Regions from separate parts of the Pseudarthrobacter sp. HLT1-7 genome, predicted to be linked through region 1. Evidence: riboswitches for the same ligand, from Rfam matches in the RefSeq annotation. Region 1 holds a riboswitch; each other region holds the start of a gene.

Region 1 (7,364 bases):
CAATTCCGCCGGCCCGCCAGGGCTGCCGCACCCCACTGCCGGTGCGAACCTGAGGGTATTCAATTGACTTCTGTCAATGCCTGCGGGTGTTGACAATAATTGCCCTAACGGGTGCCGGATGTGGCGGCACGTCAGGGGCAGGAGCGTCGCCACATATGGATAATGACCAGGTTGTAGCCGGAAACGAAGAACTAGCAGTTGCTGCAGAAAATGCAGAAGCCACACCACCCAAGCGGCCCGTCAGGACCCGCCGCAGGGCACTCCCCAAGGCAACCTCTGCCGAGCCCGCCGCGGAAGAACCGGCCGCGGAAGAACCGGCCGCGGAGGCACCGGTCAAGGCTCGCGCCGGGGACGCCCCTGCGCCTGAGGCCAAGAAGCCACCCGTCCGCCGCACCCGTGCCCGCAAGGCCGCCGCGCCGGCCGAGCCCCTCCCGGCCTTCGCCGAAGAGACCGCAGCAGAACCGGTAGCCGCAGAACCCGTAGCCGCAGCCGAGGTGCCCGCAGCCGGGGCCGTCGTTGCCGGTCCGGCAGAGAAGAAGCCCGTGCGACGCCGCGCCAGCCGCGCCAAGGCAGCCGCCGCCCCAGCCCCCGTCCCCGCAGCCGAGGAAGTCGCAGCCGCCGCCCCAGCCCCCGTCCCCGCAGCCGAGGAAGTCGCAGCCGCCGCCCCTGCAACAGCAGACCCAGCCGCCGCCGCCCCCGCCCCAGCCGCCGCCGCCCCCGCCCCAGCCGCCGCCCCCGCCGCCGAGGAGGCAGAAGCGGCGCCGGCCGAATCGCCGTCGGCAGCCTCCTCGCTCTTCCTGGAGCCCGGTGCCGTCACCTCGATGATCTTCCAGGCCCCGGACCTGACCGCCGCCGTCCGTCCGGCACCGGCCGCCGCGGAGGAAGCCGAAGACGAAGAAGGCGAGGAAGGCGAAGATGGCGACGGCCGCCGCCGTCGCCGCAGCCGTGGCCGTCGTGGCCGCAGCCGCACCGCCGAGACCGATACTGAGACCGAGCCCGACGGGGAAGGCGACGGCGACGGTTCCACCGGGGAAACCGAAGAAGGTTCCGAGGAGACGCTGGCCGACGGCGTGACGTCCCGCCGCCGCCGCCGCCGTCGCCGGGGTGACCAGGACCTGGAACTGACCGGTGGGGAGGACGACGATCCGCCCAACACGGTGACCCGTGTCCGTGCGCCGCGCGCGGCCAGCGAGGCTCCGGTCAACAACCGGGTCACGTCGCTCAAGGGCTCCACCCGCCTCGAGGCCAAGAAGCAGCGCCGCCGCGAATCCCGCGACACCGGCCGACGCCGCACCGTCATCACCGAGGCGGAGTTCCTGGCCCGCCGCGAGTCCGTGGACCGCCAGATGATCGTCCGCCAGCGCGACGACAGAATCCAGATCGGCGTCCTGGAAGACGGTGTCCTGGCCGAGCACTTCGTCTCCAAAACCCAGCAGGACTCCCTGATCGGCAACGTCTACCTGGGCAGGGTCCAGAACGTGCTGCCCTCCATGGAAGCCGCCTTCGTTGATATCGGACGCGGCCGCAACGCCGTGCTCTACGCCGGTGAAGTCAACTGGGAATCCGTCAACCTCGCGGGCAAGCAGCGCCGGATCGAGAACGCGCTGAAGTCCGGCGACTCCGTCCTCGTCCAGGTCACCAAGGATCCGGTGGGCCACAAGGGCGCCCGGCTCACGAGCCAGATCTCACTGCCCGGCCGCTACCTCGTGTACGTGCCCGGCGGTTCCATGACCGGTATCTCCCGCAAGCTGCCCGACGTCGAACGCAACCGCCTCAAGCGGATCCTCAAGGACCGCCTGCCGGAAGATGCGGGCGTCATTGTCCGCACCGCGGCCGAGGGCGCGTCCGAGGAAGAGCTCACGCACGACATCAACCGCCTCCGTGCGCAGTGGGAAGGGATCGAGAGCCAGTCGACGTCGACCAAGATGCTCGCCCCTGAACTGCTCTACGGCGAACCGGACCTGACCATCAAGGTGGTCCGGGACGTCTTCAACGAGGACTTCTCCAAGCTGATTGTCTCCGGCGAGGAAGCCTGGGACACCATCGAGGCCTACGTCACGTATGTGGCTCCGGACCTCGTGGGCCGGCTCGAGAAGTGGACCAAGGACGCGGATATCTTCGCAGCCTGGCGCATCGACGAGCAGATCCACAAGGCACTGGACCGCAAGGTCTTCCTGCCCTCCGGCGGGTCCCTCGTGATCGATCGCACCGAAGCCATGACCGTGGTGGACGTCAACACCGGCAAGTTCACCGGCAGCGGCGGCAACCTGGAGGAAACCGTCACCAAGAACAACCTCGAAGCAGCAGAGGAAGTCATCCGGCAGCTCCGGCTCCGCGACATCGGCGGCATCATCGTCATCGACTTCATCGACATGGTGCTCGAGTCCAACCGCGACCTCGTGCTGCGCCGCATGGTGGAGTGCCTGGGCCGTGACCGGACCAAGCACCAGGTGGCGGAGGTGACCTCGCTGGGGCTCGTGCAGATGACGCGCAAGCGGATGGGCACCGGGCTGCTGGAAGTCTTCGGCGAACAGTGCGAAACCTGCGATGGCCGCGGCATTGTCACCCACGACGAGCCGGTGGAGCACCGCCGGGCCAACACGGTTGCTGCCGAGCACTACGTCCCGCGGACCGAGAGCCAGCCCGCGGCACGGACCGAGCGCAAAGGCCGCCGCCGCGGCCGGGGCGGCCAGGGCGCGGAGGACCAGTCCGCCCAGGCACCAGTCCACGCCGAGCCCACCGAGGCCGAGCGCCACGCCAAGGCCGAGACAACCCGCGCCGCCCTGGCGAATATTGCCGCAGCGGCGCACGCCGCGCACCTGCACGACGGGGACGCCGACGCCGGAACCCGCCAGGCCGACGCCGAGGCGCGTCGGGCCGCCGTCGACGCCGTCGCGCAGTTCGCCGCCACGGAGGAAGCTGCCGGACGGCCCGCTGCCGTGCTGACCTTCGGCGGCGAGCAAGTCGCGCTGCCGTTCGTCGAGCACGCGGACGAGTCCCCGGCAACGGCCCTGACCCTGGACCTGCTGACCGAAGCCTTCGCCCAACTGGGCGAAACCGACGACAGCAAGCCGGCCACAGGCCGGACAGCTGCGGCGGCTCCGGCCCGCGCCGGCGGCACCGGACCGGGACGTGTCCAGGGGCCCGGTTCCCAGACCGAGGCCGAAGCCGAGGCCGGCACCTCCCGCGCCCGCCGCGGCCGCCGCAACCGGAGCGCCAGCCGTGCCCAGGGTGCAGCCAACGCGACGTCCGTTGAACACCGTGAGGCCGCGGAGCACCGCGGGACCGCCACGCAGCCCGCAGCAGGTGAAGTGCACGAGGCCAAGGCTCCCGCCGCCGCACCGGCAGCAGTGAAGCCGGCCGCGAACCAGCCGATCATCCTCGGCGTCGGCGTACCGGCGTCGGAGCTGTAACAGCCCAACACGGCAGCACTTCAGTAGAGCAGCAGTTCAGCAAGTCGCGGGTGCGGTCCGGACCCGGCGTAGCGATGCGCAGGGTCCGGGCAGCACCCGCGACTTCGTTAACGCGACTTCGTTGGGCGGTACGGCTAGGCTGAAGCACTGACACGGGGTGCCGCGCATCGAGCCGGCTGAGATCCAGACCCGTTGAACCTGTCCGGTTAGCACCGGCGAAGGGATGTCTCTCTTGGCTTCATCCGCCTTTGCAGTCCCCACTTTAGAAGTATCGACTTTTGCGGCCGCACTTCTGCCGCACGCCCCGCGCACCGCCGAGCCCAGGATCCCGCGCGTGCTCGCCATCGCCGGCTCGGACCCCTCCGGCGGGGCAGGCATCCAGGCCGATCTGAAGAGCATTGCGGCGCACGGCGGCTACGGCATGGCGGCGATCACGGCCCTGACCGCCCAGAACACCCGGGGCGTCAGCGCCGTCCACGTCCCGCCGGCGGCGTTCCTGACCGCTCAGCTGGACGCGATCAGCGCGGATATCAGTATCGACGCCGTCAAGATCGGCATGCTGGGGGACGCCGACGTGATCGACGCCGTCCGCGGCTGGCTCGAAAAGACAAGGCCCGGCGTCGTTGTCCTTGACCCGGTGATGGTGGCTACGAGCGGAGACCGGCTTTTGCAGGAGTCGGCCGAGGCGGCCCTGCACGAGCTGCTCCCCTACGCGGACCTCATCACGCCCAACCTTGCGGAACTGGCGATTCTGCTCAGGGAACCCGTCGCCGCGGACTGGGACGAGGCCCTGGACCAGGGCAAGCGGCTCGCCGCCCTGGCCGGCACCACGGTCCTTGTGAAAGGTGGCCACCTCGACAGTGGTGCCGGCGCCGTCGCCGGCCCGGGGGACGATAGCGTCGACGGCGGCTGCCCCGATGCGCTCGTCAACACCGGCGGACTGCTGCGCCAGGACGTCGTGGTGGTGCCGGGGGAGAGGGTGCCCACCCGCAACAGCCACGGCACAGGCTGCTCGCTGTCCTCGGCGATCGCCACCGTGCAGGTCCGTGTGGGGGACTGGGAGGCGGCGCTCCGCGAGGTCAAACCGTGGCTGGCGGGTGCGCTGCGCGATTCGGAGCGTCTCGGCGTCGGAACCGGGAACGGCCCGGTCCACCATTTCCACCACGTGCAGCATCTGACCCAGCACCATGCCGGCCCGCGGCACCACGCGCCCGCGGAGGGCGAGTTCGCCGCCGCCCTCCGGGACAGCGCCGCCGCGGACCTTGAGGCGATCTACGGGCTGGAGTTCATCAAGGCGCTGGCCGACGGCACGCTGCCGGAGAAAGACTTCGCCTACTACCTGGCGCAGGACGCCCGGTACCTCAACGGCTACTCCCGCGTGCTGGCCCGGGCGGCGGCCATCGCGCCCACCGAAGCCGAACAACTCTTTTGGGCGCGCTCCGCGCAGAACTGCCTTGAGGTCGAGTCCGGGTTGCACCGGAACTGGCTCAGCACCCGCACGGCAGACCTGGGGCTGGGGCCGGTCACCAAGTCCTACGTGGACCATCTGCTGGCCGCCTCCGTCTCCGGCAGCTACGGAGTGCTGGTGGCCGCCGTCCTGCCGTGCTTCTGGCTCTACGCCGAGGTGGGGGAAACCCTGCACGGACAGTTCCTGGCCGCCGGGGCGCCGGAAGCGCACCCCTATGCCGTGTGGCTGCGGGCCTACGCCGATGAGGAATTTGCCGCCGCGACCCGGCAGGCGATCGCCTACACGGATGCGGCGGCCCGGCTGGCCTCGGGGCATGAGCGGGAGGCCATGGCGCTGGCCTTCCGTCAGTCAGCCGGCCACGAAGTGGAGTTCTTCGACGCGCCGAGGCTGTACGCCTGACCCGGTCGACGCGCCCCGGCCTGTACGATAGTCGGGCACGGTACCGGAAGTCGTGGCGGCACCACTCGGTCACTACCAATTGGTCAGTATCAATTGGTCACCGCCAAGTGGCGCCTATCACGAACTACCCGCCGGAACCAGCCTCATTTGCGACCGAAGGCAAAATTAGCGTAGTCTAAATCTTCGGTGCTTACGCCAACACTTGGGTTATGACCTTGAGGACAATCCGTTTCAGTATTGTCCACGGGATAGCTCATGGGTTCCCCCGGGGAACCCACCGGCGTAGAGGCACAGCGTGAGCCGGACCAAATACCTTGGACCCAGGTTCCGCACGCAAATCTAGTAATAAACGTCGAGAGAAGTGAGTTCCCCAGTGGTGTACGCGATTGTCCGCGCAGGCGGCCGCCAAGAGAAGGTTTCCGTTGGAGACTTCGTTACCCTGAACCGCGTCCCCGGTGGAGCCGGCAGCACCTTTGCGCTGCCCGCACTGCTCCTGGTGGACGGCGACAAGGTGACGTCCGCTGCCGCGGACCTGGCCAAGGTAACGGTTACGGCTGAGATCCTCGAAGACCTTCGTGGTCCGAAGATCGTCATTCAGAAGTTCAAGAACAAGACCGGCTACAAGAAGCGCCAGGGTCACCGTCAGGAATTGACCAAGGTCAAGATCACCGGTATCAAGTAACTACCCGTTACTGTTCAGGTTTTCAGCAGATTCCCCAGAATTTTTAAGGCAGGCATTTTCAAATGGCACATAAAAAAGGCGCGAGTTCCACTCGCAACGGTCGTGACTCCAACGCCCAGTACCTCGGCGTCAAGCGCTTCGGCGGCCAGGTAGTTTCCGCAGGCGAGATCATCGTCCGCCAGCGTGGCACGCACTTCCACCCGGGCGCCGGCGTAGGCCGCGGCGGGGACGACACCCTGTTCGCACTGGCCCCCGGCGCCGTCGAGTTCGGCACCCGCCGTGGTCGCCGCGTTGTGAACATCGTGGCTGCCGCAGCTGCAGAGTAACAACAAGCAATAAAATCGGTGGGGCGGGCCAATAGGTCCGCTCCACCGGTGTTTTAACCGCAATACAATCATCTTGGGCCGTTTCGGGGGCCTAAGGAACAGCACTGAGGAGATCCACGTGGCGAGCTTTGTAGACCGGGTAGTACTGCACGTATCCGGCGGTACCGGCGGCCATGGTTGTGTCTCCGTCCACCGCGAGAAGTTCAAGCCGCTCGGCGGTCCCGACGGCGGCAACGGCGGTAACGGCGGCGACGTCATCCTGCGTGTTGATCCCCAGACCACCACCCTGCTTGACTACCACCACGCCCCCCACCGGCACGCCACCAACGGCGGCCCCGGCATGGGCGACTGGCGCGGCGGCAAAAACGGCGAAACCCTGATCCTTCCGGTGCCCGAGGGTACCGTGGTGAAGTCCAAGGACGGCGGTGTCCTCGCCGACCTCGTGGGCGAAGGCGCCGAATACATTGCCGCCGCCGGCGGCATAGGCGGACTCGGCAACGCCTCGCTATCGTCCCAGAAGCGCCGGGCCCCCGGCTTCGCCCTGCTCGGCATCGAAGGCGAGTCCAGCGACGTCGTCCTGGAACTGAAGTCCATCGCGGATATCGCCCTCGTCGGCTTCCCGTCCGCCGGCAAATCCAGCCTCATCGCCGCCATGTCGGCGGCGCGGCCCAAGATCGCCGACTACCCCTTCACCACCCTGATCCCGAACCTCGGCGTCGTCCAGGCCGGCGAGATGCGCTTCACCATCGCCGACGTCCCGGGCCTGATCGAGGGTGCCAGCGAAGGCAAGGGCCTCGGCCACTACTTCCTGCGCCACGTCGAACGCTGCGCTGCCCTGGTGCACGTGCTGGACTGCGGCACGCTCGAGTCGGACCGCGACCCGCTCTCGGACCTGGCCATCATCGAAGCCGAGCTCGAGAAGTACGCGGTGGACATGAGCTACAGCGGAGCCGACGGCGAGGTGGTGCCGCTGAACCACCGCCCCCGCCTCATCGCCCTGAACAAGGTGGACCTGCCGGACGGCAAGGACATGGCCGGATTCGTCCGCCCGGAACTCGAATCCCGCGGCTACAAGG
Region 2 (7,364 bases), on a different contig from region 1:
GTCCCGGCAGCTCCAGCGTGGTGCGCAGCGTGGTCAGCGCCGCGGCAAGCTGGTTCTGCTGCTGGTGGATGCTGGGCGTCAGGCGATGATGGGACACGAAAATCAGAGTAGCCCGATTCCCGCGATTAGTCTTGGATCATGAGTGCATCCCCGTCCGATCCCGCGCGTTACAACAGTTTCCTGAGGGATCTGCTCGGTGCGATGGCCTACGGCGAGCTGTCGGCCTTCGAGCGGCTGTCCTCCGATGCCCGGTATTCGCCCACCCTCCACGACCGTGCGGTGCTCGGCCGGATCGCTGTGACCGAGTTCCAGCACTACGAACTGGTCAGCGCACGGCTGGAGGAACTGGGCCTCGACGCGGAGGCCGCCATGCTGCCCTTCCAGCCGTCCGTGGACCACTTCCACGAGCGCACGCGCCCGGCGGACTGGTTCGAATCGCTGATGAAGGCCTACGTAATCGACACGGTCTCCGCCGATTTCTACCGCGCCGTGTCGCGCCACGTCGACGGCTCGACCCGGGAGCTGGTGGAGCGGATCCAGTCCGATGAAGCGGCGACGGCGGTGCTGCGCGAGCTCCTCAGGGCGGCCCTGGACGATGACCCACGGCTGGCGTCGCGGCTGGCACTTTGGGCGAGGCGGCTGTTGGGGGAGGCCCTGACCCAGGCTCAGCGGGTGAGCGCCGGGCTTACGTTCCTCGGCGGCCTGATCGGCGTGGACGCGGAACAGTCAGAGGAACAGATCCGCGGGCTGAGGGCCGAACTCGCGGCCGGGCACTCGAGCCGGATGAAGCAGCTGGGGTTGACCGGTTAGGTCCTTATCAGGACTCTTCCCCGAGAGGCCCGGCTCAGGCCTCCGCGGCGTCGAGCGCGTCGAGCAGGGCGCGGGCGGCGTCCGCGGGGTCATCGGCCTCGGTGATCGCCCGGACCACGACGATCCGGCGGCCGCCGGCCGCCACTACCTGCTCCACATTGCCCAGGTCGATGCCGCCGATCGCGAACCACGGCATGGTTCCGTTGGCGGTGCCGTCGTCCGTGCCGTTGTTTCCGGACCGGGCCCGGCGGATCGTCTCCGCGGCGTACCGCACCAGATCCAGCCCGACGGCGGCGCGCCCCGGCTTCGTGGGGGTGGCCCACACGGGTCCCACGCAGAAGTAGTCCGGCCTGCCGCGGCCGGTGGAGGCCGCTATTGCGGCGTCCACCTGGTCGGGGCTGTGCGTGGAGAGCCCGATCACGGCGCCCTCGCCGAGGAAGGTCCGGGCCGCCGCAAGCGGGAGGTCCTTCTGCCCGATGTGGAATACCGGCGCCCCTGACAGCGATGCAATGTCCGCCCGGTCATTGACCGCCCAGAGCCGGCCATGACGGTGGGCGGCCTGGTGCAGCACCTCCAGGAGCTCCAGTTCCTCGGCCGCCTCGATGGACTTGTCGCGCAGCTGGATGATATCGACGCCGCCGGCAAAGGCGGCATCAACGAAGGCTGCAAAGTCGCCGCGGTCCTTGCGGGCGTCGGTGCACAGGTACAGGCGGGCGGTGGTGTGGACGGCATCCTTGCTCATGCTCCCAGACTAGTAGTCGTTTTCGCTGGTTCGTCTGGGGTTGGGCTGAGCCTGGGCCTTTCGTGCCGCGGCGGAGAAGGCAACGGGGGACATGCCCATTCTTCGCACCTTGGACTGGGCAAAATGACACTATGTCCATCCGCTGGCCCCGGCGCGGGGCATGTCCCTTCGGGCGGGTGTCCAGTCCGCGGGGGACATGCCCATTCTTCGCACCTTGGACTGGGCAAAATGACACTATGTCCATCCGCTGGACCCGGCGCGGGGCATGTCCATGAGCCCGGACGCGTCAGCGCGCCCGGCCAGCGCGCCCCTCGTCCGGACCTACGAGGAACTAACGAAAATGCCCACCACTTCCCCTAAACTGGGGCCATACCGCGGGAGCCCGCCGCAACCGACCGCCACTGGCGTTCGGCGCCGGAGGGGCTGAGAGGGCGTCAGAGCCGACCGCTTGACCTGATCCGGCTAGTACCGGCGTAGGGAAGGAATCCTTGATGGGCACACCATCCGCCTCAGCTGCTCCCGTGTCTGACGACGCCGGTCATGACGCCACCGCCGGGAATTTTTACGACGTTGCCGTGATCGGCGGCGGCGTGGTGGGCCACGGCATCGCCTGGGCCGCGAGGCAATCGGGCCGGTCCGTCGCCCTGATCGACGACGCCCCCGGCAGCGGCGCCAGCTTCGCCGCCGCGGGCATGCTGGCCCCCGTGAGCGAACTCCACTACCGGGAGGAAGGCCTCCTGGAACTCATGCTCGAGTCCTCCCGCCTGTGGCCTGGCTTCGCCGCCGGACTCGACGGCAGCGCCGGGAACCCTGGGGACCCCGGGGGAACCGGTCTCCCCGGGGGAACCTGGAAAACCGGAACGGCCACCGGCTACCTCACGACGTCGACCCTTGTCATTGGGGCCGACGCCGCCGACCGCCGGGCGCTCACGGACCTCCGGACCGTGCAGCAGTCCTGCGGACTGACCGTGGAGCCGTTGACCGTCCGCGGGGCGCGCGGACGCGAACCGCTGCTCAGCCCGGGGATCTCCTGCGCGTTCGACATCCGCGCCGACCATCAGGTGGACCCGCGCCGGCTGCTTGCCCGGATCGCGGCGCTGCTGGCGGCAGATAGCCGGTACTCCGCTGTTCCCCGCCGCGCCGTAGGGCTGCTCTGGGAGGGCGGACGCGTCAGCGGAGTCGGTTTGGCCGGCGGCGGGACGGTCCGGGCAGGGGAAACGGTTGTGGCAAACGGGCTGGGCGCCGCCGGGCTGGCCGGACTGCCTGCCGGGCTGAACCTTCCGCTCCGGCCGGTCCACGGAGACATCCTCCGGCTCCGGGTGCCCGCCCACCTGCGGCCGCTGCTGGGCTCGACAGTGCGCGGCCTGGTCCGCGGGGTGCCCGTCTACATCGTCCCGCGGGAGGATGGCACTGTGGTGATCGGGGCGACCCAGCGTGAGGACGCTCCCGCCGATGGGGGCTCCGCAGGCGACGCCGTCTCCGCCGGGGGCGTCTACCAGCTGCTGCGGGACGCGCAACAATTACTCCCCGCCGTCGCCGAACTGGAGCTGCTGGAGGCCACCGCCAGGGCACGGCCCGGGACGCCGGACAACGCTCCGCTGCTGGGCCGGGTGCGGGACCGGGCCCCGGACCGCGACGGGGACGTCGGAGGCCTGATTATCGCCACCGGATTCTTCCGGCACGGCATCCTGCTGACCCCTGCGGCCGCAGAGATCTGCCGGCAGCTGCTGGACGGCACCGCGGACCCGCGCTGGGCGCGCTTCCGGCCCGACCGGTTCTCCGCCGGCTCCCCAACAACCCGCCCCCACGACAGCCGCACCCGCCCAGAGCACAGCAAGGAAACGGTATGAACATCAGACTCAACGGAACGGAGCACAAGCTCCCCGACGGCGCCTCCGTCAGCACCCTGGTCAGCCGGGTCACCGGCCGGAAATTGGCCCCGAACGGCCAGTCCGCGGACGGCAGGAAGCTCGGTGTAGCGGTGGCCCGCAACGCCGAGGTGGTGCCCCGCAGCCAGTGGCACGGCACCGCGCTCGCCGACGGCGACGACGTCGAGCTGGTCACGGCGGTACAGGGAGGATGAGGAACATGGAAGCAACCACCCGTGCAGCGGCCCCGGGAGTATCCGCGGGCATCAACGATCCGTTCACGGTGGACGGCGTGCAGCTGGGATCGCGGCTGATCATGGGCACCGGCGGGGCGCCGAGCCTGGCAGGCCTCGGGGCCGCGCTCCTGGCGTCCGGCACGGAACTGACCACGGTGGCCATGCGCCGCTACTCGCCCGCCGAGGCCGGCTCGCTGTTCCAGCTGCTCGTGGACCGGAACATCCGGGTGCTGCCGAACACTGCGGGCTGCTTCACCGCCAGGGACGCCGTGCTGACCGCCGAGCTGGCCCGCGAGGCGCTGGAAACGGACTGGGTGAAGCTTGAGGTGATTGCCGACGAGAACACCCTGCTGCCGGATGCCGTGGAACTGGTGGACGCCACCGAGCAGCTCGTAGGCCGCGGCTTCAAGGTTTTTGCGTACACCAACGACGACCCCGTGCTGGCCCTGCGGCTGGAGAACCTCGGCGCCGCCGCCGTGATGCCGCTCGGCGCGCCGATCGGCACCGGGCTGGGCATCCTCAACCCGCACAACATCGAGCTGATCGTCTCCCGCGCTTCCGTTCCCGTGGTCCTGGACGCCGGAATCGGGACCGCCTCGGACGCGGCCCTGGCCATGGAACTCGGCTGTGATGCCGTGCTGCTGGCCACTGCCGTGACCCGGGCACAGAATCCGGCGCTGATGGGTGAGGCCTTCAAGCATGCGGTGATCGCCGGTAGGCTGGCGAAAAAGGCCGGCAGGATCCCGCGCCGGGAGCACGCGCTGGCGTCATCTGCCATGGAAGGCCGGGCCGAGTTACTTTAGGAATTCTCTGCCCGGGCCGGCAGATCCGGACCAGCAAAGGAGCAGTTATGGCAGCCACGGACGATGTTCTCAGCCGAAGCCGGATCGATGCCGCCCTGGCGGGCCTGCCGGACTGGAGGTACCGCCTCGGCGGGCTGGTGACGGTCTACAAGGCGCCGACGCCGGCTGCCGCGCTCGAGTTGATCGCCGCCGTCGGACGCGTGGCCGACGAACAAAACCACCACCCCGACCTGGACTGGCGCTACACCAGGGTGTTCCTTCGGTACAGCTCGCACGACGCCGGAGACGAAGTCACGCCGCGGGACGTCGCCGCCGCGGGCGCGGCCAGCGCGGCGGCAGCGGGGCTCGGCGCTGCCGCGGAGCCGGGCCTGTACCGGACAGTGGAGGTGGCTATCGATTCTGCGGATCCGGCGGCGATTGCCGGGCTCTGGCGGGTGGCCCTCGGCTACCGCAAGGGCAGGTACGGCAATCTCGTTGACCCGTTCGGGCGCGGCCCGGCCCTCTGGTTCCAGGAGAACTCCGCGCCCAACGCCAACCGGCTCCACCTCGACGTCCACCGCAGCGCGGCCGAGTCCGGGCCTGTGCTGGAGAAGACGGCAGCCACCGGGGCGTTAATGAACCGTGACCACGCACCCGGCTGGGTGGTGGTCACGGATGTGCAGGGCAACCGGTTCTGCCTCGCCACCGAGGAGGGCCACGGACCGGACCTGCCGTCGGGATAGACCCCCGGCAGCCCGATGGCCGGACCCCGGTTAGAGGCGCAGGATGGCGGTGAGCCGGGCGGTATCCTGGCTGGTGCGGTGCTTGCCGAGGTACAGGACCGCCGCAGCGGCGGCGCCGGTACCGAACACCATCGGCAGGATCCACGGGATCCAGGTCAGCCCCGGCTGGTAGCCAAGCCCGGCCGCCACAAGGATGATCCAGCTCAGCAGGCCGACGGCGAGGGCGACTCCGGCGGGCACGCTGATGCCGTACTTGGCATGCCGTTTGTCATTGGCCCAGACCACGAACCCCGCGGCCACGGTCACCATGGCAACTACGATCAGGGAAAGCATTTTTCGGACTCCTAACGGATCTGGGGACAGGGCCTCGCGGCAATGCTGCGCGGGCCTGAGTCGCGGGCGGGGGACTAGAGCGCGCCGAAACCTACACGGCGCGTTTCCTCGGCACCGATTTCCACATAACCCAGGACGTTCGCCGGGATGATGATCTGGCGGCCCTTTTCGTCCGTCAGGCGGAGCTCGGTGCCCTTGGCGATGGCCTCGCCGACAACCTTGGCCACGGCATCTGCATCCTGGGCGGATTCCAGCACAATTTCGCGGCCGATGTTCTGAATGCCGATCTTTACTTCCACAGCAAGGCCTCCAAGCCAATCAAAGTCGAATAAATATCAAGGGTCATCTCTATTTGTAGCCTAGGACTCCTTGGGGAAGCGGGAGATTCCGCGCCAAGCTAAACGGTAGATCAGGTCGCTGGCCACATCGAGGTCAAGGTTCCCATCGGTTTCCAGCCAGTAGCGGGCGCTGACCTGCGCCATTCCGGCGAGTCCGCGGCCAAGCAGCTGGGCTTCCAGTTCAGGCAGTTTGGTGTCCTCGGCGATGACGCGGGCAACGGCGTCGGCAAAGGTTTTGTTGAAGGATTCCAGCCGGGCGCTGACATCGGGGTCGTTGATCAGGTCCGATTCGAACACCAAGCGGTGGGCCTGATCGTCGCTGGCGATGAAGCGGAAGTAGGCGCGCATGACGGCCTGGACCCGCTCGTCGTTGTCCGAGGTGGAGTCCAGGGCGCCGAGCAGGAGCTCGATGAGCTTGCTCAGATGGCTGTCCAGCAGGGCCAGATACAGCTCCCGCTTGGAAGGGAAGTGCTGATACAGCACGGGCTTGCTGACATGCGCGGTCTCGGCGATTTCGTCCATGGCGGCACCGTGGAACCCATTGGCCACGAAGACTTCCTGGGCAGCGGCCAGCAGTTGCGCACGGCGCTCATCACGGGGCAGACGCGCCGAGCGCTGTCCGCTGCGTGCCTGCCCGGCCGGAGGTTTACCGGCCTGACCCCGTTCTACCGGTGCCTGATGAACCACTGTCAGCCTACTTTCCCTTGCCGTTACGACCACCTTACGCGCGGGTAATATGACCTGGCGGCATCTTCGGGCATAGATTGAAGTATGGCTTCGAAGTTCACCGCAAACGCCGGCCCCGCAATCACGGATCGGCAACCGGATCGGTTGCCGGGAACAGTGCCGGATAGGTTGCCGGGCACACCGCCGGGACCGCTGGTGGAACCGGCGGATGACCTCAGCCCCGAAGAGGTGGAACGCTACTCCCGGCACCTGATCATCCCCGAGATCGGCGCGGTCGGGCAGCGCCGCCTCAAGAACGCCAGGGTCCTGGTGATCGGCGCCGGGGGCCTCGGCTCGCCAGCCCTGTTGTACCTGGCCGCAGCCGGGGTGGGCACCCTCGGCATCGTCGACGACGACACGGTGGACCTGAGCAACCTCCAGCGCCAGGTTATCCACGGCGTTGCCGACGTCGGGCGGGCCAAGATCGAGTCCGCCCGCGACGCCATCGCCGCCCTCAACCCGCTGGTGGACGTCCGGCTCCACAATGTCCGGCTCGACGCGTCCAACGCCTTGGACCTGTTCGCCGACTATGACCTCATTCTCGACGGCGCCGACAACTTCGCCACCCGTTACCTCGTGAACGACGCCGCCGCGATCCTTGGCAAGCCGTACGTCTGGGGCTCCATCTTCCGCTTCGACGGACAGGTCAGCGTCTTCTGGGAACAGCACGGACCCACCTACCGGGACCTGTACCCGGAGGCTCCGCCCGCCGGCTCGGTGCCGTCCTGCGGGGAAGGCGGCGTGTTCGGCATGCTCTGCGCCGCCGTCGGATCACTCATGGTGACG
Region 3 (7,364 bases), 130 kb from region 1:
CGCCGGGGTCAGGCGGCGCCAGCACGCCCAGGCGTCCTAAACGGCCGGGGGTCCGCCCACGGAAGGCTCCGGCAAATAGACCTTGCCGCCGGAGGCCAGGAACTCCTTGCTCTTCTCCCGCATCCCTGCGGCCATTCCGGCGAGGGCCGCCTGGGAGTCCGCTGAGCCGAATTCGTCCCGGATGTCCTGGCTGATCCGCATCGAACAGAACTTCGGCCCGCACATGGAACAGAAATGTGCCGTCTTGGCCGGTTCCGCCGGCAGCGTCTCGTCGTGGAACGCCTCGGCTATGACCGGGTCCAGCGACAGCGCGAACTGGTCCCGCCAGCGGAATTCGAAGCGGGCCCTGGACAGGGCATCGTCACGTTCGTGGGCGCCGGGGTGGCCTTTGGCGAGATCGGCTGCATGGGCTGCGATCTTGTACGTGATCACACCGGTCTTCACATCGTCCTTGTTGGGCAGTCCGAGGTGTTCCTTGGGTGTCACGTAGCAAAGCATCGCGGTGCCGTAGCGGGCAATCTCCGTGGCCCCGATCGCCGAGGTGATGTGGTCGTAGCCCGGCGCGATGTCGGTGACCAACGGCCCCAGCGTGTAGAAGGGGGCGCCCTTGCAGAGTTCCTGCTGGCGTTCCACGTTTTCCCGGACGAGGTGTAGCGGTACGTGTCCGGGGCCCTCCACCATGACCTGCACGTCATACTCCCAGGCACGTTGCGTGAGTTCGGCCAGGGTGTCCAGCTCGGCGAACTGGGCAGCATCGTTCGCGTCCGCCGTCGCCCCCGGCCGCAGCCCGTCCCCGAGCGAAAACGCGACATCATAGCGGGCAAAGATTTCGCACAGCTCACCGAAGTGGGTGTAGAGGAAGTTCTCCTGGTGGTGGGCCAGGCACCAGCCCGCCATGATCGCGCCGCCGCGGGAGACAATTCCGGTGACCCGGTTGGCCGTCAGCGGCACATAGCGCAGCAACACCCCGGCGTGGATGGTCATGTAGTCCACCCCCTGCTCGCACTGTTCGATCACGGTGTCCCGGAAGATCTCCCATGTGAGGGCATTGGCCTCGCCGTTGACCTTCTCCAGCGCCTGGTAGATCGGCACCGTGCCGATGGGTACGGGAGAGTTGCGGATGATCCATTCCCGGGTGGTGTGGATGTCGTCGCCGGTGGAAAGATCCATCACAGTGTCCGCGCCCCACTGCGTGGCCCACTGGAGCTTGTCGACTTCCTCCGCGATGGAGCTGGTCACGGCCGAGTTGCCGATGTTGGCGTTGATCTTCACCAGGAAGGCTTTGCCGATGATCATCGGCTCGGATTCGGGATGGTTGACGTTGCTGGGAATGATGGCGCGCCCCGCCGCCAGTTCGGAGCGGACCAGTTCGACGTCGCAGTTCTCGCGCAGCGCGACGAACCGCATCTCAGGCGTGACGACGCCGTTGCGGGCGTAGTGCATCTGGGTCACCGTCCGGCCGTCGACGGCGCGGCGCGGGACCGGGCGCGTGCCCTGCCACTCGGCCGACGCGGCGCCCCGGCGCACGGCCGACTTTCCGTCGTCGAGCAGGGTCCGTTCCCGGCCGGTGTAGGGTCCGGTGTCCGCCCTGGCCTCGATCCAGGGGCCGCGGAACGGCTCCAGCCCCCGGACCGGATCGCTCCCGGGACCGGCGGTGCGGTACACCCGGAACGGCGGATTCGCTACGCCGCCCGGTGAATCCGCCAGCTTGATTTCCGTCACCGGGACGCGGATGCCGTGCTCGTCATCCGTGGTAAACGCCAGAGAGCGGGATTTCAGCGACTGGGTGGGGGCCGTGGGCTGACATTGGCCTGGCTGATTTTGGACGTGGCTGTGCTGTGTCAATTGCGTATTCACGGAAATACTCACTTCCTTCGCCGGCATTACCCGGACAGGTTCAACGGTCGCAAGCTGCTTCAGCCCGATCTCAGCCCCTGCAAGGGCACCCGTGTGGTCGTAGACGAAGCTATCACAGGGCTTCGGCGCCCGGCCGCGTGTGACGGCGCCGAGGGAGGCCGCGGTGCTAGCGTGGCATCGTGACTCAACCCAGGGCCGTGCCCCGCGTCAGGACGGCGACGCCGGAAGACCTCGCGGCGCTGCCGGTTCTCGAGGCAGCGGCCGACCGTCTCCTCGCATCGGAGTTAGCGCACCACGTGCTTCCGGCCCCGGAGCTGGCGACGCCGATTGAGCCGCTTTTTATGCTGGTCGCCGGAAACCCGCCCGTGGGTTTCGCCCGCGTTGACGAAGTCGGCGGCCAGGCGCACCTGGAACAACTTTCGGTGTATCCCGACTTTGCCGGGCGCGGGATCGGACGGTCCCTTGTTGAGGCGGCCATCGACGCGGCGAGGGGCCGTGGCTATGAGTCGATGTCGCTTTGTACTTTTGCGGACGTTCCGTTCAACGCTCCGTTTTACGCGAGCTGCGGCTTCGAGGAAGTTGCCGAGCCAGGGAAGGCGCTGGCGGCACTGCGTGCCCGCGAGGCGAAGCTGGGGCTGGATGCCCTGGGCCGGCGGATCGCGATGCGGATATGGCTTTAAGCTTCAGGCCATGACCAGCAGGCCGTCACGGATCGGAACGCCGGAACCCTCCTCGGACGCCGCCCCGGCGGCCCCGCAGCAGCCTGGCCACGCTGCACGAGCTCAAGCACAGCGTGCTGCGCGGAAAACCGGTCCGCCAGGAACAGAGGCGGGCACAGGAATAAATTGAAGCTTCAAGTAATTATCCTAGTGAACAGGTCATCGAAGGTCGATGGCCGCCTAAGCACCGGAGCGATCACATGACTGCAGCAGCCAGCACCCGGGATCTTCTTCCCGCCGAACTCACCATGGGCACCGTGATGCTCAAGGTCGGCGACCTGTTGCTCATGACGGACTACTACCAGCGCGCCCTCGGCCTGGACATCGTGGCCGAGCAGGACGGCGGACTGTACCTCGGACGTCGGCAGAAGCCGCTGGTCCACCTCGCCCCGGCGCCCGGGCTCAGCGTCCCGTCCCGCGGCGAAGCCGGCCTCTTCCACACTGCGCTGCTGTTCGAGGACCAACCTTCTCTGGCCGCGACTGTCGCCACCGCCGCCCAGTATGAGCCCCAGTCCTTCACCGGCAGCGCGGACCACCTCGTGAGCGAGGCCTTCTATTTCACCGATCCCGAAGGAAACGGGATCGAGCTGTACTGGGACCGTCCCCGCGATGCGTGGTCCTGGGACGGCAGAAACGTGGTCATGGACAGCCTGGCCCTCCCGCCGCAGCGCTACCTCGACGAGTTCCTCACCGAGGAATCCGTGGCCGGGCAGCGCGACGCCGACGCCGGCATCGGCCACGTCCACCTGCAGGTGGGCGACGTCCAGTCAGCCCAGGACTTCTACGTCGGAACCCTCGGGTTCGAAAAGACGGCGGGCTGGCATGGGCAGGCGCTGTTCGTCTCGGCCGGCGGTTACCACCACCACATGGCCATGAACGTCTGGAACAGCCGCGGCGCCGGACCCCGACGGGACACCCTGGGCCTCGGCGAGGTGCTGATCGAGGTGCCGGCCGGCGACGATGTGGGCGCCCTCGCCGACCGCCTCAAGACCGCGGGAGTGGAGTCCCACCACACCGGCGCCGAACTGCGTTTTGAGGACCCGTGGCGCAACCGCATCCGCGTGGCCGTTCGCTGAGCCGCCGCGGGAATCCCCACTGCAGTTACCCACGGCCGCAGTTGTCTCTGGGACATGTCCACCGCGTGCGGCCGGAAATGGACATAGTGGCTGTATGTCCATTGCTCAGGGTGAGGTGAGGACATGTCCATTTTTCGCCGTCGACACCGGGGGCATGTCCAGTCCTCGGCGGGGCAGGGCTGAAGCGACTAGGCTGAAGCGACGCCGAAAACAGCGGACCAGCGCCGCCGAACATAAGGACGAGATCCATGGGATTCACCGAAATCTTTGTCTCCACCCACGATGAAGCCCTCAAGCGCGCGGCCGCCCTCGACGGCGGGGATGCCGCCGGGGAGGGGTCCGTCCGGATCCCGGACATCAGTGACTTCGAAGTCGAACGGCTGGGTGACCTGGCCGGGACCGCCGTCCACGCCGCCGGTGCCGACTACGGGCTCGCGATGGTGGACGTGGCGAGCGACTCCCTGCTCGGCGTCCCGCCGGCTATGCTCCGGGCCCTCGCCGATCTCCTCAGCTACGAGACCGAAGGTGAAGGCGACGTCCTGGCGGACGTGGCTGAAAGCTGGGCCGCCGAGGAGGACATGCCCTTCGGTGTGGACCAGGCCGCCCGCTACGTCCGGCAGCTCGCCGAACTTGCTGCCGGCGTCGATCCCGCCACCAAGTCCGGGCTGTATGTTTGGACGTCCTGACAGGCCGTTAGGCGGCAAAATGGAGAGGCTGCGGGTGTCAAGTCGAAATCCCCGCGCTGATCTGGCACAATGGACGGGTACTTGATCTGCGTGGCCCCTCTCTCCGCGTCCGGATCTTGTCCTTTTAGAGCCCCCTAGTATGGCCCGCCCCACGGGTGCAGAACGCCGGGATCGACCCCGTTTTAGAAACAGGAGTGACCACTAAAGTGGCCGTAAAAATTCGCCTTAAGCGCTTCGGCAAGATGCGCGCACCGTACTACCGCATTGTCGTCATGGACGCACGCTCCAAGCGTGACGGCCGTGCCATCGAAGAGATCGGCAAGTACCACCCGACCGAAGAGCCCTCGTACATCGAGGTCGACGCGGACCGTGCCCAGTACTGGCTCGGCGTCGGCGCACAGCCGTCCGAGCAGGTTGCCGCGATCCTCAAGATCACGGGTGACTGGCAGAAGTTCAAGGGTCTCCCGGGCCAGGAGGGCACCTTGAAGACCAAGGCTCCCAAGCCTGCCTTTGTTACCCCGGAAAAGGGTTCCGTGATCATCCCGGAAGCCATCACCAAGAAGGCCAAGAAGGACGACGCAGCCGAGGCCCCCGCCGACGCCGCAGCAGAGACCACCGAGGCTGAGTAACTTGCTGGCAGAAGCGCTCGAACACCTGGTCCGCGGGATCGTTGACAGCCCTGAGGATGTCAAGGTCAGTGCGAAGAACAACCGCCGCGGGGACACCCTCGAGGTGCGCGTTCATGAGGACGACCTCGGACGGGTGATCGGACGCCAGGGCCGCACCGCACGCGCATTGCGCACTGTGGTGGCAGCGCTGGCGGACGGCGAGCCGGTCAGGGTCGACGTCGTCGACACCGACCGCCGCCGGTAACGCTTCCAGCACCACTTGTCTTGAGCCCGGCCCCTTCACCAGATAATGGTGGAGGGGCCGGACTGTTTTCCCCGTACATCCAGCCGGCAACAGGCCGGCACGGAATCACCAACCCCGAACAGAGGAACAGATGCAGCTTCAGGTGGCACGAATCGGCAAGCCCCACGGCATCCGCGGCGAAGTAACCGTCCAGGTGCTCACCGACGCACCCGGGGACCGCTTCGTCCCGGGCACCCGGTTCGTGGTGGAACCCGCCTCAGCCGGACCGCTCACCATCATCAGCGCCCGCTGGAACAAGGACATCCTGTTGCTCGCCTTCGAGGAGATCGAGACCCGCAACGAAGCGGAAACCGTCCGCGGCGCGAAGCTGTTTGTGGAAACCGAAGACCTCGACGACGATGACGACGACGAGGGCTGGTACGAGCACGAACTCGTTGGCCTTGACGTCCGCGTCGGTGACACGGTGGTGGGCAAAGTCTCCGGCCTGAACACCCTCCCGGTCCAGGACCTGATCGTGGTCACCGCGAACGACGGCACCGAAGTCCTGATCCCTTTCGTGGAGCAGATTGTCCCCGAGGTCAACGTCGGAGAAGGCTTCATCCTCGTGACCCCGCCGCCGGGACTCTTTGAGGTCAACGCCGACGACGACGCCGGGTCCGCTGACACGGCGAAGTCCGCCGGAGCCGCGAAGTCAACAGGCGTCGCGAAGTCTGCGGACGGCAGCACGGCCGAAGAAGGCGCCGGCACCGGGAACAACGCCTAAATGCGGATCGACGTCGTCAGCATCTTCCCGGACTATCTGGCACCCCTGGCGCTCTCGCTGATCGGTAAGGCCCGTCAGGACGGGCTGCTGGAGCTGAACGTCCACGACCTCCGGGACTTCACCACGGACCGGCACCGGAGCGTGGATGACACCCCGTACGGCGGCGGCGCCGGCATGGTCATGAAGCCCGAGCCCTGGGCCCAGGCCCTGGCCGCAGTGGCCGCTGCCCGGCCGCCCGCGGCCGGGCCCAACGCGGCGGCCAAACCGGTCCTCATTGTGCCGTCGCCGGCGGGGGAGCGGTTCACCCAGGCCACGGCCCATGAACTCGCCGGGGAGGACCGGCTGGTCTTCGCCTGCGGACGTTACGAGGGCATCGACGAACGGGTGCTGGAATGGGCCGCCGGCCACTTCACCGTGCGGCCCGTGAGCCTGGGGGACTACGTCCTCAACGGCGGCGAAGTGGCCGTGCTGGCCATGGTGGAGGCCATCGGCCGGCTGCTGCCCGGCGTCGTCGGCAATCCCGAATCCCTCGTGGAGGAATCCCATGCGGACGGGCTGCTGGAGTACCCCGTCTACACCAAACCCTCCAGCTGGCGGGACCGCGACGTTCCGGCCGTGCTCCTGAGCGGCAACCATGGCAAGATCGCGCAGTGGCGCCGCCACGAGCAGTACCGGCGCACCGCCGAGCGCCGTCCGGACCTGCTCGCGGAGTTCGACGCCGGCACGCTGCCCCGCGCGGACCGCACGGCCTTCGCGGACCTCGGGTACGACGTCGTCGACGGCCGGCTCAGGCGCCGCCCGGAGGTTGACGGGGAATCCGCCTGACCCGGATTGGCTGGAAGGCCGCGGATGTGGCAAAATTAGTGCTTGTGCCTGCTGGGTTGCGAACCTGCCACAGGGGGAGCGTCACCAACAGCCCGGCACCCCGGCGCCGTCAATTCCTGACGGGAGCCGGATCGACAAATTTTCGGCGGGAATCTCCGGCTGCTTCAGGCGCCCGGGTTTGGTCGCCGTGACCCAAAGTGAAGGACCTGTGGCGTTCACCAGGAGTGAATCAATGCATATCCTCGATTCCGTAGATGCAGCCTCGCTGCGCACCGATGTTCCGGTCTTCCGCGCGGGTGACACCCTCAAGGTGCACGTGAACATCATCGAAGGCAAGAACTCCCGTGTCCAGGTCTTCCAGGGCTTCGTCCTGGGACGCCACGGCGACGGCCTCCGCGAGACCTTCACCATCCGCAAGGTTTCCTTCGGTGTCGGCGTGGAGCGTACCTTCCCGGTGCACTCCCCGATCATCGACAAGATCGAGCTGGTCTCCAAGGGCGACGTGCGCCGCGCCAAGCTGTACTACATGCGTGATCTGCGCGGCAAGGCTGCGAAGATCAAGGAA

What was found. A riboswitch is a leader RNA that binds a small molecule or an ion and turns the genes downstream of it on or off. The one in region 1 is predicted to bind thiamine pyrophosphate.
Region 2: it holds a riboswitch for thiamine pyrophosphate, as region 1 does, so the genes downstream of both, AC50X6_RS15530 (FAD-dependent oxidoreductase) here and AC50X6_RS08175 (bifunctional hydroxymethylpyrimidine kinase/phosphomethylpyrimidine kinase) in region 1, are expected to answer to the same signal.
Region 3: it holds a riboswitch for thiamine pyrophosphate, as region 1 does, so the genes downstream of both, thiC (phosphomethylpyrimidine synthase ThiC) here and AC50X6_RS08175 (bifunctional hydroxymethylpyrimidine kinase/phosphomethylpyrimidine kinase) in region 1, are expected to answer to the same signal.

Annotation. Positions count from the first base shown of each region.
Region 1 covers NZ_JBWZCH010000006.1:160,168-167,531, forward strand. The annotation lists gene AC50X6_RS08170 (Rne/Rng family ribonuclease) at 156-3,413, shown strand; TPP riboswitch at 3,557-3,654, shown strand; gene AC50X6_RS08175 (bifunctional hydroxymethylpyrimidine kinase/phosphomethylpyrimidine kinase) at 3,637-5,280, shown strand; gene rplU (50S ribosomal protein L21) at 5,654-5,962, shown strand; gene rpmA (50S ribosomal protein L27) at 6,025-6,288, shown strand; gene obgE (GTPase ObgE) at 6,407-7,364, shown strand, end outside.
Region 2 covers NZ_JBWZCH010000018.1:32,736-40,099, reverse strand. The annotation lists gene AC50X6_RS15545 (RNB domain-containing ribonuclease) at 1-97, opposite strand, end outside; gene AC50X6_RS15540 (ferritin-like fold-containing protein) at 139-810, shown strand; gene thiE (thiamine phosphate synthase) at 845-1,552, opposite strand; TPP riboswitch at 1,917-2,050, shown strand; gene AC50X6_RS15530 (FAD-dependent oxidoreductase) at 2,044-3,402, shown strand; gene thiS (sulfur carrier protein ThiS) at 3,399-3,635, shown strand; gene AC50X6_RS15520 (thiazole synthase) at 3,641-4,459, shown strand; gene AC50X6_RS15515 (4a-hydroxytetrahydrobiopterin dehydratase) at 4,507-5,181, shown strand; gene AC50X6_RS15510 (hypothetical protein) at 5,212-5,514, opposite strand; gene AC50X6_RS15505 (DUF3107 domain-containing protein) at 5,589-5,813, opposite strand; gene AC50X6_RS15500 (TetR/AcrR family transcriptional regulator) at 5,874-6,455, opposite strand; gene moeB (molybdopterin-synthase adenylyltransferase MoeB) at 6,624-7,364, shown strand, end outside.
Region 3 covers NZ_JBWZCH010000006.1:26,443-33,806, forward strand. The annotation lists gene AC50X6_RS07375 (alpha/beta fold hydrolase) at 1-40, shown strand, start outside; gene thiC (phosphomethylpyrimidine synthase ThiC) at 37-1,857, opposite strand; TPP riboswitch at 1,853-1,960, opposite strand; gene AC50X6_RS07385 (GNAT family N-acetyltransferase) at 2,037-2,537, shown strand; gene AC50X6_RS07390 (VOC family protein) at 2,777-3,652, shown strand; gene AC50X6_RS07395 (hypothetical protein) at 3,901-4,338, shown strand; gene rpsP (30S ribosomal protein S16) at 4,545-4,967, shown strand; gene AC50X6_RS07405 (RNA-binding protein) at 4,969-5,211, shown strand; gene rimM (ribosome maturation factor RimM) at 5,342-5,974, shown strand; gene trmD (tRNA (guanosine(37)-N1)-methyltransferase TrmD) at 5,975-6,799, shown strand; gene rplS (50S ribosomal protein L19) at 7,032-7,364, shown strand, end outside.